4 regions of the Oceanisphaera sp. W20_SRM_FM3 genome follow, and region 1 is predicted to be linked to each of the others. Evidence: predicted binding sites of a transcription regulator. Region 1 holds the regulator's gene; each other region holds the start of a gene.
The links. Region 1 encodes sigma-54, which starts transcription at its own class of promoters, with help from an activator protein. Its sites were predicted from a motif close to TGGCACNGTTTTNGCTT; they were not measured.

Region 1 (3,504 bases):
AGAAACACGTAAAGAGCTCAATGCCGTAGCGCGCATCGAAAAAATGGAGCAGTTGCTCGAAGAATTTAATATTGGCCATATTCGTGACAGCATGGGCATGAGCTTATCCGGTGGTGAGCGCCGCCGTGTCGAAATAGCCCGCGCCTTGGCCGCAGAGCCGCGCTTTATTTTATTGGATGAGCCCTTTGCCGGCGTCGACCCTATTTCGGTGTTAGATATTAAAAAAATCATCTTGCACCTGCGAGATCGCGGCCTAGGCGTACTGATCACCGATCATAACGTGCGCGAAACGCTGGATGTGTGCGAGCGAGCCTATATCGTGAGCCACGGCCATGGTATTGCCGCCGGCACCCCCGCCGAGATTTTGGCCAACGAACAGGTGAAAAAAGTCTATTTGGGTGAGCAATTTAGTCTTTAATAGACTAATAAATCGCGCGGCTATCATAGTTAGCTGCGCAACGGCCCGGCTATTTTGCAGCGCAACTTAAATGAATTTAAGTGAAGCCAAAACTCAGCCAGACCGTAACGTAAAGAGTAATACCGCCTCCTCTGCTGTTGATAAAGAAGGACTTTTGGTTGCTATGAAAGGATTTTTACAACTATGAAGCCAACTCTTCAATTACGTATGGGACAGCAGCTAACCATGACTCCCCAGTTGCAACAGGCCATTCGCCTGCTGCAACTATCGAGCCTAGAGCTGCAGCAAGAAATTCAACTGGCACTCGAAAATAATCCCCTGCTCGAGCAAGAAGAAGCCGACGAGTATGGCAACGACGATGAACTCGTACCGCAGCCAGCTGCCAAAGATGAGCAAATGGCTACCGACAAGGCCATGGAGCAACATCAGTTGTCTGATGAGATGCCCATGGACACTCAGTGGGATGATATTTATACCGCCTCCGCCGGCACCAGCGGCACAGGTGGCCTGCCAGACGGGCTAGAAGAGACCGTCTATCAAGGCGAGACCACAGAGACCCTGCAAGATTATCTGTTGTGGCAGATGCAGCTCACGCCCTTTAGTGAAACCGATCAGGCTATCGCCTTAGCTATTATTGATGCCATAGACGAAGCCGGTTATCTCAGCCTAGACATTGAGGGTATTCTGGCCTCGGTTATCGGCGGCGAGCAGCACATAGAAGCTGATGAAGTGGAGGCGGTGCTAAAGCGTATTCAGCACTTCGACCCTTTAGGCGTAGCCGCGCGCAGCGTGCAAGAATGCTTAGCTATTCAACTGAATGCCCTGCCTGCCAACACCCCTTGGCTCTCACAAGCTCAACGGCTGATCGCCGCGCACATGGATTTGCTGGCCACGCGCGATTATCGCAGCCTGCAGCGACTCACAGGCCTGAAAGAAGATGAGCTCAGAGACGTGTTGGCGTTAATTCAGCAACTCGAGCCAAGGCCTGGCAATAACCTGCTGCAACACAACTCAGAGTATGTGATCCCCGATGTGGTGGTCACTAAGCTGCAAGGGGTGTGGAAAGCCGAACTTAATCCCGAGGCCTTACCTAAGGTGCGCTTAAACCAAACCTATGCGGCCATGGGCCAAGGCCAGCAAGGCAGTGATGGCCAGTTTATTCGCCAGCACACTCAAGATGCCAAATGGTTTATCAAGAGCTTAGAAAGCAGAAATGAGACCTTGCTCAAGGTTGCTAATTGTATTGTCGATCAACAACAGGCATTCTTTGAGCATGGAGCCGAGGCAATGAAGCCCATGGTCCTGAATCAGGTAGCAGAAGTGGTAGAGATGCATGAATCGACGATTTCTCGTGTCACCACCCAAAAATTTTTACACTCACCCAAAGGGGTTTTTGAGTTAAAATATTTTTTCTCCAGCCATGTAGCTACCGAAAGTGGCGGCGAATGTTCTTCTACGGCCATTCGCGCCTTTATTAAGAAATTAGTCGCGGCAGAAAACCCGGTTAAGCCATTGAGCGACAGCAAAATCGCGCAATTACTGGACGAACAGGGGATACAGGTAGCCAGACGGACCATAGCCAAGTATCGTGAGTCACTGGCCATCCCCCCTTCCAATCAGCGTAAGCGCCTATTGTAGGCGGACTTAGAAGGAAGACTTTATGCAAATAAATCTGACTGGACACCATGTAGACATCACTGACTCCCTGCGTGACTATGTGAATAGCAAGTTTGCTAAGCTAGAGCGCCATTTCGATAATATCACCATAGTGCATGTAGTGCTGACGCTTGAAAAATTACAGCAAATTGCTGAAGCCAAAATTAACCTCAGCGGCGGTGAAATCTTTGCCACTTGTGAGCAAGATGATATGTACGCAGCCATCGACGGTTTGTTCGACAAACTCGATCGCCAAGTGATTAAACACAAAGAGAAGCTCAAGCAAAAATAACTATGGAAGTCGCCGATATACTAAGCAGGGACTGCACGCGTAGTGCCGTCCCTTGCACGAGCAAGAAAAGGGCGCTGGAAATCATCAGCGAGCTCGCAGCAGCACACCTCAACATCAACAGTCAGCAATTGTTTGACTGCCTTCTAGCACGGGAAAAAATGGGCAGCACCGGTATAGGTAACGGTATTGCCATTCCTCACGGCCGTATTAGCAATAACAATCAAGCCACCGCCGTACTGCTCACCTTTGCTGAGCCTGTGGAGTTTGATGCCATCGATAACCAGCCGGTGAGTTTGGTCTTTGCATTGCTGGTGCCAGAGCAAGAGTGTAAGCAGCACCTTAAAACCCTATCCTTGATCGCCGAAAAACTCAGTGACAAACAGATCTGTAAGCAATTACGTCAAGCCACTAGCGATGACGAGCTCTATCAAATCATGATTTCTTCTTAAGGAGTAAGTATGCAGCTGGTGATCGTCAGTGGTCGTTCTGGTTCGGGCAAAACCGTCGCATTGCGGGTACTCGAGGATTTGGGCTATTACTGCGTTGATAACCTGCCAGTAGAACTGCTGCCGAGTCTGGTTAAGATGCGCCGTGACAAACCAGGCGAAGTGGCGGTAAGCATAGATGTGCGCAACTTGCCTGACAATCCGGATAAAATGGAAGCTCTCCTTGCGGAGGTGCGTGCCATGGAAGACGTGAGTTTATCCAGTATCTTTATTGATGCAGATAATGCCGCTCTTATTCGCCGTTTCGGGGATACCCGCCGCTTACACCCCTTATCACGCTTGAGTTTGACGCTGGATGAAGCCATCCGCGAAGAAACCAACATGCTGGCGCCGCTATCGTCAGAAGCAGACTTGCGCATCGATACTTCTGACTTAAGTATTCATGATTTAAGTGAAATTATTCGTGCCCGCATCTTGGGTAAGAAAGAGCGCGAGCTAAATTGGGTATTTGAATCTTTTGGCTACAAGTATGGTATTTCACAAGATGCGGATTTTGTGTTCGATGCCCGCTTCTTGCCTAATCCCCATTGGATAGCCGAGCTCAGACCCTTTAACGGCCGCGATGAGCCGGTAGCGACCTACCTAAACAGCCAACTCGAAGTGACTAAGTACCTGTGGCAGATTGAAAATTT
Region 2 (3,504 bases), on a different contig from region 1:
GTGGTGCACCCACGGCGGCGCCATCCACCTGAGAATGCACATTCCACTTATTATCACCGGTTTTCACAAAGTACTGGGTCACCACGTGGCGACTGCCGAGTGAGTCATACACTTCGCTCGACTGCGAAAAGTTATAGCTAGTGGCATCAGCTACATCGAACACACTAGTGGGTGCGACGGCGTCCGCTTTTAAATTGGCGGTAAAGTCCAGCTTGGTGCTGGCTTTGGCGGGCAGGCTGCCGCCGTCAATGCGCAAGTCACCGAGTACGCCCTGTTGCAACTGGCCAGCCTCGTTGGCCATATAGCCTTGCAGCCGTGAGCCGTTGCCAGACACGATAAAGTTGTCTGCATCGCGATTAAAGGTGCCGGCGCGGGTATAACTCATTTGCCCGTTATGCTGAGTCATGAAGAAGCCGTTACCGGAAATGGCCAAGTCCAGCGCACGGCCGGTGTTAACCACATCGCCGTCGCGACCAAAGTCTTGGGACACATTACTGACGCCCACACCACCCGCTTGGCCGCCACCGTAAACGGCGGCAAACTCGGCGCGCGCACTCTTAAAGCCGGCGGTGGAGACGTTGGCAATGTTGTGGCTGATCACACCTAACGATTCGTTGGTGGCACGCAGGCCGCTTAATCCAATACTTAACGACATAAAAAATTCCTTAGTGCTTATTCTGAAAATCGAAGGCTTAAGGCTGACTGAACTCAGTCACCTGAAATAATGACACTTGGCCAATACCCGCAATGCTGAGCATGATGTCGCCACCGCCACCGGGCAGGCTGACTTTTTCTACGGTGCGCGTCAGTGTGGGCGCCAACGGCGAAACATTGCCTTCGCGCTCCGCCAACACCTTAAAGTCGTACTCACCACTGGCTAATTCAGGCAAATCAAAAGCTTGCTCGCCTTTAGGGTTAGACCACTCTTGCTCGTGCACTAAGCTGCCATTTTGGTCATACACCTGCATGGTCAGCTTTTCGGTACCGGCCGGCACCATGATTTTGCCGTGCAACGCTTCCGGTTTATCGAGCGTGATTGACTGGGTGGGCACAGACACTTGCTTGCCCATTAAAGAGGTGCTGCTCAACACCTGCAGGGTGTCGAGCAAGGTCGCTTGCTGCTGCCCCTGCATCTTCATCTGCTCTATGCCTTCCACCATGCTGAACTGCGCCAACTGAGAGACATATTCGGTGCCATCGAGCGGATTAAGCGGGTCTTGGTTATTAATTTGCGCCACCATCATCTGCAAAAATTCGCTGCGCAAGTTGGTAACATCGTTACCGGGCGCTATGCCCTTTTGCTGAACGCCCGAGGCGCGATCCAAACCATTCACGGTTGCGATAGTCATCTTAACGCTGCCCTAAATTCAGCAGCCCTTGCTGCATGCTGTTCACGCGACCGACCACTTCGATGGCAGACTCAAAACTGCGAGACGCCGACATCATGTCGGCCATTTCTTCCATCACGTTTACGCCGGCGTAATACACATAGCCTTCATCGTTGGCCAGCGGGTGATCCGGCTGATAGCGTTGATCGGGCTGGCGATCTGAGGGCACCACACCGGCAATATTCACCTGAGCACCGCTCAGCTCACCGGCTTGGGTATGTTGATAGACGGTGGCAAACACCGGCTTAATGGCGCGATAAGCCTCTTCTTCGCTGGCCGCCACCGAACCGGCGTTAGCTAGGTTAGAAGCCACGGTATTCATGCGGCTGGTTTGCGCCTGTAACGCACTACCGGCAATGTCATAAATTGCGCTAAACGACATATCAACGTCCTTCTATGGCTTGATTTAGGCCACGTAATTTAATGTTCAAAAAAGTCAGGCTGGTTTGAAAGTCCATGGCATTTTCGGCAAAGGCCGTTTGCTCCACCGACAGTTCCACCGTGTTACCATCTTGCGACGGCTGATAAGGCGTACGATATAAGGACTCGGCTTGGGGACCGCCATTACCGCCTTGCTCGAGTGAGCGCGCGGTTTGTTGCAACACAGTCGCATAATCGATGTCGCGCGCCTGATAACCTGGGGTATCGACGTTGGCCAAATTACTGGTCAGTAATTGTGTTCTGTCCATCCTGAGCGATAATGCGTGCGGATGTATGCCCAGTGCTTTTTCCAGCCCCAATGCCATGTAATTTCCTTAAGCGCCATGTGTGTCTTCACCTTCGATAGTCAAGATCCGTGCCACTAATTAAAGTTGTTATTTATCAATGAAATACAAATTAAGCCTGCCTACTTCCGCCCGAAAAAGGGAACAGCACTTTCCGCACGGAAGCGCTTATTTTACAGCCCGAAACGTCGCCCTCGCCCAGTGGGCACGGTACGCCCTAGTGGCCGTTATGCTGCTCAGCGCGCCGCCACTCTTAGCAAAAGAGTTGGCACAAGAGGTGGCAAAAGAGGTGGCAAAAGAGTTAGCACAAGAGCAGGCACAGGCTGTGGCACCAGCCGGTACAACAGCGGGCATAGACATCGCCGTTGAACCGCAACTTGCGGCCAAGCGCGAACCTGAGCCACTGGCGGAGATGCTGAGCCTCCAATTGATCTCCGTCGCAACTCAGCGACTAACCGAATATGCGGTTTTACAGCGCTGGCAGCCTTATCAGGCCGAGTTCAGCCCTTGGCTGCCTGCGAGTGTTGCGCATTTACCGAGCTGCCAAAAAGCCGTGCGCTATGAAGTCGCGCAAGCCGACGCCAAGCCTTGGGGGCGCATAGCCTATTTGTTAGCGTGTATTGATGAGCCAGGTTGGACGCTGCGCGGGCGCATCACGGTAGAGGTGAGTTTGCCGGTATGGGTGGCGGCTGAGTCGTTAAAGCGCGAGCAAGCACTGAATGCCGATCTGCTGCGGCTACAGAGCATGAACTTGAGCCAATTGCATCGCGGTTTTATTAGTAGCCTGCAGCCACCAAAACGGCGGTTACTGCGTAACTTGAGCAAGGATCAGCCCTTGTACCCGGCTATTTTGGCGCCGCTTTGGCTGGTACAAAAAAATGAACAAGTGGTCATAGAAGCACGAGGCGAAAACTTTGCCGTGAGTACCCAAGGTTTAGCTTTAGGTAACGCCAGTAAAGGCGAGCTGGTATTGGTGCAAAATATCGACTCCGGCAAACGCATGCAAGCCCGTGTGGTGGCCAGAAATAAGGTGCAGACGTTGCGATAAGCGCCGAGCATTTAAATCAACAACACATTAAAGTAAGGCACCCAAGGTGCCGTTATCTAGTAATAACTCACTGGCCACCTGCACTCATAGTACGCACTCATAGTACTTAATGTGCTGCAGGACATGTACCGCCAGTCACCAGACAAGATAAATGAAGGCGAAAAATTGATGAAAATTACCTCGCAGCCAACGGCCGCGCTCAGCGCGGTGAGCACTAAAACCAGCTCAGACACCTCAAGCTTGGCCAGCAAACCCCAAGCTAAAGCGGCGACCGCTCCGCAGACTCAGCTCAGCGCCGAGCTGGGTTTAGTACAAGCGGCGAGCCTGCAACTCAAAGCCCTGC
Region 3 (3,504 bases), on a different contig from region 1:
ATTGAGTTTCTAAATACAAGTTTTCGCCTTTAGGCTGTAAGCCCGCCGGATTGGCGAAGTCGGTAATAATTAACTGACCAATAATTTGTGACTCAGCTTGGCCGGCAATTTGCACCGACACCTCACCGTTAGTGCCAACACTAATGCTTTGCGCGTTATCGGGGATCTGCATTTCTGGCTGCAATGGGTAACCATTGCCCGGCGTTACTATCACGCCCTCTTCGTTCAAGGCAAATTGACCATTACGGGTATAGCCGGTGGTGCCATCGGGTAGCAGCACTTCAAAAAAGCCGCGACCGTCAATCATCACATCCAACGCGTTATCTGTGGTTTGCACGCTGCCTTGAGTAAAGGTTTTTTGGGTGGCCACCACCTTGCTACCGGCACCTAACATTAAGCCCGAGGGCAAGTTAGTGTCGGCCGTAGCTCGGCCACCGGGCTGGTGCACATTTTGATAGAGCAAGTCTTCAAAAATCGCCCGGCCCTTTTTAAAGCCCACAGTACTGGCGTTCGCCAAGTTGTTGGAGGTGACCGAAATATTGGTCTGCTGCGCGTCAAGGCCTGTTTTACTAATCCATAATGCCGGGTTCATTGCACTCTCCTTAATACCTTTAACTACTTAAATGCCTTTAACTATCTAGATACCTATAACGACCTAGATACCTATAACTACCTAGATACGCAGCAGCTGAGCATGGGCTTTATCGTTTTCTTCGGCGTGGCTCATCATTTTTAATTGGGTTTCAAAGCGACGCTGCAGATCGATCAAATGGGTCATTTCGGCCACGGGGTTGACGTTACTGCCCTCCAATGCGCCGGCAAGCAGTTGCACTTGAGCAGAAGCCGCTTCGGCCTGGCCGTCTTTACGACGAAACAGGCCATCTTGACCTTTTTCAAGATCCGCATTGTTGGGCAGTACGGTTTTAATGCGCTGCAATTCGGCGCCGCCGTTGGCCGGTTCGCCTTCTAAGCGGGCAAAGATGGTGCCGTCTTTGTTAATTTCCATCTTTTCTAACGGCAGCGGTATGATAATGGGGCCGCCGTTATCGTCTAACACGTTCAAGCCAGTACTGGTTTGCAGGCGGCCATCGGGTGCCACTTGCAAGTTACCAAAACGGGTATAGGCTTCAGAGCCGTCTTTTGACTCTACTGCCAGCCAGCCGTCACCGGCGATGGCAACGTCAAGATCCCGGCCCGTGGTTTGAATGGGGCCGGTGGCAAAGTTTTGCCCCGGTTTTTCCGTCATGGCAAACACGCGAGTGGGCATACCTTCGCCGAAGGCTTGCATGGCACGGGCTTGCTCCATGTCGGCTTTAAAGCCGGTGGTGTTGGCGTTGGCTAAGTTATTAGAGCGCACCGCCACGCTGTGCATGTTTTCTTTGGCGCCAGACATGGCGATATAAAGCAATTTGTCCATTTCAGCTCCGTCGACCTTGGCCGAATAAGTACTGATTAATGCCGAAAAGCATTACTGCCCGGCTAACTGTTTAAATATAATGCAAGAATAGTGCCACAACAGAGCTGTAAGCTTAAAGCCGTAAGCTGGAAGTTAAAGATGAAAGCAGTGCCAACATCAACAAAAACACCGCCTTTGCGGGCGGTGTTTGGTCTTTCTTACAGCTTCTAGCTTCTAGCTTCTAGCTTCTAGCTTCTAGCTTCTAGCTTTAAGTTACCGTATCTGCAGTATGGTTTGCTGCAGGGTACTGTTTACTTCCAGTGCCCGAGAGTTGGCTTGGAAGTTACGCTGGGCGGTGATTAAGTCCACCAGCTCAGAGGTTAAGTCGGTATTAGATTGCTCCAATGCCGCCACGCTCACTTTACCGAAAATACCGGTATTGGGCTGGCCGGTTACGGCTTCACCGGATAACAACGACTGGCGCCATTGCGTATCACCAATTTGCGTTAAGCCTTGTTCGTTCGGGAAGCGCGCCATGGCCACTATGCCTAAGTTTTCGGTGCTGCCGTTACTGTACGTGGCTTGTACTAAACCGTTCGGGCCTACGTCTACCTTAGTTAAGCGACCAACGGTAGTACCGTCTTGGCTGTTCGAAGTTACCTCAAACGGACCTGAGTTCAAGGTCGCTGAAGGGATCTTAATCATAATTTGTTGATCAGGATCTGAGCCGTTAGTAAAGCCCAATGGTTGTGTGGTTAACTCATCTAAAGTCGGAGCAGGAGGAGTCGAAGCAATAAACTGGCCTGCAGTATCAAACGTTAATGGGTGCGAGTTAATACTATCTGCAGGTACATCGGGATCAAGGGGGTGCCCAGCAACAGCGGGGTTGGTTGTTCCTAAAGAATTCTTCCCATCTACATACACAAACATTTCCCAAGTATTAGGATCACCTGGATTTGCCGGCCCTGTTTTAACAAAGTACTGAGTCATGGTGTGGGTATCACCCAAAGAGTCATATACCGTCATCGAAGTAGATGAGGTATAAGTCTCTGAATCGGTGGGATCAAACTGAGTCAAGTCCAACGAATCGGCTTTAGTCGGCAAATTAACACCAGTTTTAGCCTCAGTAGTCATTTGTGGCTGACCAGCTTTGTCAGGAATTTTTAATGCTTGAGTACTATTAATACCCAAACCTGCTGGCGTACCGTCGGCATTCGCTTTGTAGGTTTGTAAGAAATGACCTTGAGAGTTAGTCACAAAACCTTGGTTATCTAAGCGAAAGGCGCCGGCACGGGTAAAGGTGCGGTCCAGTGAGCCAATTTCGTTGGATACCACAAAGAAGCCACTGCCGTTAATCGCCATGTCTAGCGAGTTATTGGTGAACTGCAACGCACCTTGGTGAAACTGCTGGGACACGGCGGCAGTTTGCACACCACTGCCCACTTGGGTTTTGGCGTTAGCAAAAATAGAGTTGGCGTATACATCGGCAAACTCGGCACGGGACTCTTTAAAGCCGATGGTGTTGACGTTGGCGATATTGTTGGCCGTTACGTCGAGATCTTTCTGTGCCGCGTTCACGCCACTAAGAGCAATATTAAAAGACATGGTGGAGCTCCTTACGCCGTTTTACGGCCAGCAATTTCGAGTACTTGGTTCAAGGGAACCCCCCCTAAACCCGATAAGTTAACCAGAGTCGGGCTGTTGGCACTGCCCAGCGTTACGCTGTCTACCCGGCCAAAGGCCAAGGCGTTGAGGTCTTCACGCTGGTTGCCAATGATGCCACTGACTTTAATTTTGTAGCGCCCCGTGGGAGCAGGCTCGCCTTGTTCGTTTAAGCCGTCCCAGGTAAAGGGCACGTTGCCGCGCTGTGGGCCATCTAGGCTCATGGAGCGCACTAATTCGCCCTTTTCATTTTCGATACGGATCACCACGTTATTGGCACCCTCACCGGTTACGGCCACGCCATCTACCGCATCGCTTTGATCCCAATAAGCTAAGTTACTGGGCAATAATACTTTTTGCCCTACTAGGCTAGACGCCTGCAGCGCTTGGCTGGAGGTCATTACTTCGCTCAAGCCCGAGAGCTGCTTGCTCATGTTACTGATGCC
Region 4 (3,504 bases), on a different contig from region 1:
TAACAGTCACGAAACCATAAGGTTTCGTTGGTGGTCATGGCATCGATCACCGCCGTTTTTAGCTCACGCTCACGCATATTCATGGACTTTACAATCAGCTCGTCTAATGACTCTATGTGAAAACGAGCCAGCAAAGGCGACAAGCGGCTTTTAACCAAATACTGCTTATTATCGCCTAACACTATGCCGGTGCTGGTTTCTAAAAAGCGACAAAAAGCGTGATATTGTTCTTCGGTCAGATTTTTCATCTGTGTCCTTTACGGCAGTTTAGAGCGCAGCCTTCACGGCTGTGGCCAGTTCGTCGGGATGAAATTTAGCGATAAAATTATTGGCGCCGACTTTTTCAATCAATGCTTTATTAAACACACCACTTAACGAAGTATGCAAAATAACATGTAAATCTCTGAGTGCTGCATCATTACGGATTTCGGCGGTTAAGGTATAACCATCCATTTCTGGCATTTCCACGTCGGAAATAACCATGCTTAATTGCTCATGAATAGGCCCCATAGCCGCTAATTCGCGCAACTTATTCAGCGCCAGCTTGCCGTTTTCCACCACAATACATTCAAGCCCTAAGGTCTCTACTGTTTTCTGAATTTGGCGGCGCGCCACAGAGGAGTCATCGGCAATCAAAATGGGTTTTTGGGTGAGGCTTTTTAACACCGAAACTTCATCCACTAACTCTTGTTTAACGCTTACGCTGCGCGGTGCAATTTCATCAAGAATTTTTTCGACGTCTAAGATCTCGACCAATTCACCGTCAATTTCGGTGACGGCTGTCATGTAGTTAGAACGGCCCGTGCCCTTTGGTGGCGGTAAAATCGCTTCCCAGTTCATATTAACAATGCGCTCAACTGAGCTGACTAAAAAGCCCTGTATGGAGCGGTTATATTCAGAAATAATCACGAAACTGGTGTCGGTTTGCTCAACCGGACGCCCACCCATGGCCTTACTGATATCAATAATAGAGATGGTTTGACCACGAACATTGGCCACACCTTTAATCACTGCATTACGCTGCGGCAAGGCCGTCAACTTAGGGCACTGCAATACTTCCTTGACCTTGAACACGTTAATGCCAAATCTTTGACGCCCGTTAAGTCTGAACAACAATAATTCCAGTCTGTTCTGACCTACCAGTTGTGTTCTTTGGTTTACCGAGTCGAGTACGCTCGCCATATACAGTTTCTCCATTAATGCCGTGGTAAGGTGTCCGTCCATGGCATGCTCTATGCATGATTGTACTTATTAGTAAGTGCTTATTGTATTTACGTATCGCGTTTACGCTGTTAACCGGCGCTAGCTTAGCATCCGCTAACAGCAGACGCTATCAGCGCTCAGTCAAGACGTGATATCGCACACTTCTTTATATCGGCCAAGAGGAAAGAATGCTTAACAGAATCTTTTTACCGTGCAACGCCATCAGGCAAAGCATGCGCGCATTATGTTTATTGCCCACCCTGTTCTTGCTACTGATCGGATTAGGTTCAGCGCAGGCGCAAACCTTGGGTGACAGCAGCGTGCATGATGAAATTCGCCGCTACGCCGAAGATTATGTTCGCGATCTCGTGCCTGTGCAGCCAGACGATAAATTAGAAGTGAATGCCGCCAGCATTGACACCCGCTTAGTCCTAACCGAATGCCTAGGCCAACTGACCGCGGATATTCGCGGGGCTGGTGAAGTTAAACGTAACACTCATGTATTTTTGCAATGCCATGAAACGCCCAGCTGGGAAATATTTGTACCGGTACGGGTAAAAGTTCTTAAACCCGTGGTCACCGCCAGTGATCCAATAACACGCAATACCTTGCTGCAAGCACAGCATTTAAGTGTGGATTATCAAGATGAAGTTTTGCTGCGCGGCGATGTATTTAATAATCCGGCCGATTTGATTGGCTCTCGCACCAAACGCGACTTGCGCCCCGGGCAGCCTATTTTAAATAACCAGTTGTGTGTGGTGTGTAAGGGAGACAAAGTCAGCATTTTGGCGCAGACTGGCGGGCTCACCATAAAAACCGACGGTATGGCCAAAGAAGACGGCTCATTTAATGACACTATTCGCGTCAGTAACGCCAACTCTGGCCGAGAAATTAGTGCCCAAATCATGTCCGCTGGCCAAGTGCAAGTTAAGCTGTAAATTCTGCTAAAGTTATCACGTATTAAGCCGATACCCCTTTTACGCAGCAGCAGAATAGGACTTTCACTATGGCTATCGACAAATTACCCGTTGGATTTGGCAGCAATGCGCCGCTTACCAACAACAAATATAAGCAAAGTGTCGGCACAGATGCCGCGCCCGCAAGCACGGCCACTACGGCTACACCTAAGCAAGATTCAGTCACGCTAACGCCTCAAGCACAGCGTTTGAGTCAAGTGCAGCAGTCGTTGGCCAATACGCCAGCACCGGATAACAGCGCTCGCTTAGAGGCACTGAAAAAAGCCATTAATGAAGGCAGCTATCAAGTAGACAGTGACCGATTGGCGGCCAATATCTCTCGCTTTGAGCAGGATTTAGAAGGTATCTAATATGTCGCTTGCTGCGCTGCTAACCCAACAGAAAACTCAACTCGAGCTTTTGTTAGAGATTACTCAACAAGAGCTCGATTTGATCGTGACGCGAAAAGCGCTCGAACTGCCGCCCTTGGCAGAAAAAAAACACACCTTATTAACGCAAATTCAGGCAACAGACGCCGAGCTTGCCAATCATCCAGAGCGAGAGCGCTTAAGCACTGATTATCATCCGCAAGTTGCAAGCCTGCGTCAGTTAGTAGAGCAATGCCAAGAGCAAAGCCAGGTTGCCGAGCAGTTACTCGAGCAATCGCTCAACGGCGTACGCCAGCTTGCCAATATTTTAAGCCGCTTGCACGAACGGCAAAGCGTCACCTACGACCAAAAAGGTCACACCAAAGGCATTAATAAAGGTGCCGGCTTTAAGGTTTAAGCTTCGCCGTGAAGAGTGAAGCGTGAAGCGTGAAGCGTGAAGCAAAATAAAACCAAATCACTAAGCAAACAAAAACACCGCTCCCATAAAGAGCGGTGTTTTTGTTTGTGAAAGGTTAGCGCTATTTTATAGGTTATTTAAAACATCCTGCGTCGCAGCACCGCCGAAACTCTCTGTTTAACAAAGTTGGCGGCTACAAGGCTGGCGTTTTTTGTAGGTGGCAATTTATTCGCCACGGTTTGTTTATATAGATTTAAAACATCCTGCTTTGCAGCATCGCCGAATAAATTGGCGGTTACAGGGCGAACTGCCCTTCAATACCCGCGTCTTAGCTTTTCAAACAACTTTAAATCCAGCTCCAGCTCAGTGATGTACATGTCACCATCGGGGTAACTGTTTACCACGCGCGCGCCGCGCACGACGCCGCGGCTGCTGTTGCTTACGGTACCGTCTTGCAAAATATTGCTGTTAGTGATGCTCGAGCTTGAGGTCATCACACCACTTAATTGCTCGGTTAATTCCCGATAGGCATCCAGTTTAGAGGCGCGCATGGCGTGTA

Region 2: flgB (flagellar basal body rod protein FlgB) is a predicted target of sigma-54. The motif match lies at 2,174-2,190, and genes of this name have one in related genera.
Region 3: flgF (flagellar basal-body rod protein FlgF) is a predicted target of sigma-54. The motif match lies at 1,497-1,513, and genes of this name have one in related genera.
Region 4: flgA (flagellar basal body P-ring formation chaperone FlgA) is a predicted target of sigma-54. The motif match lies at 1,224-1,240, and genes of this name have one in related genera.

The regions. Positions count from the first base shown of each region.
Region 1 covers NZ_JBGQOP010000015.1:50,186-53,689, reverse strand. The annotation lists gene lptB (LPS export ABC transporter ATP-binding protein) at 1-418, shown strand, start outside; gene ACEN2G_RS09610 (RNA polymerase factor sigma-54) at 602-2,056, shown strand; gene hpf (ribosome hibernation promoting factor) at 2,079-2,366, shown strand; gene ptsN (PTS IIA-like nitrogen regulatory protein PtsN) at 2,369-2,815, shown strand; gene rapZ (RNase adapter RapZ) at 2,825-3,504, shown strand, end outside.
Region 2 covers NZ_JBGQOP010000028.1:38,860-42,363, forward strand. The annotation lists gene flgE (flagellar hook protein FlgE) at 1-655, opposite strand, end outside; gene ACEN2G_RS12875 (flagellar hook assembly protein FlgD) at 693-1,349, opposite strand; gene flgC (flagellar basal body rod protein FlgC) at 1,351-1,770, opposite strand; gene flgB (flagellar basal body rod protein FlgB) at 1,772-2,134, opposite strand; gene flgA (flagellar basal body P-ring formation chaperone FlgA) at 2,343-3,161, shown strand; gene flgM (flagellar biosynthesis anti-sigma factor FlgM) at 3,330-3,504, shown strand, end outside.
Region 3 covers NZ_JBGQOP010000003.1:75,204-78,707, reverse strand. The annotation lists gene flgG (flagellar basal-body rod protein FlgG) at 1-592, opposite strand, end outside; gene flgF (flagellar basal-body rod protein FlgF) at 674-1,417, opposite strand; gene flgE (flagellar hook protein FlgE) at 1,670-3,001, opposite strand; gene ACEN2G_RS02910 (flagellar hook assembly protein FlgD) at 3,013-3,504, opposite strand, start outside.
Region 4 covers NZ_JBGQOP010000003.1:69,542-73,045, reverse strand. The annotation lists gene ACEN2G_RS02895 (CheR family methyltransferase) at 1-248, opposite strand, end outside; gene ACEN2G_RS02890 (chemotaxis protein) at 268-1,182, opposite strand; gene flgA (flagellar basal body P-ring formation chaperone FlgA) at 1,437-2,141, shown strand; gene flgM (flagellar biosynthesis anti-sigma factor FlgM) at 2,210-2,530, shown strand; gene flgN (flagellar export chaperone FlgN) at 2,532-2,945, shown strand; gene ACEN2G_RS02870 (LPP20 family lipoprotein) at 3,260-3,504, opposite strand, start outside.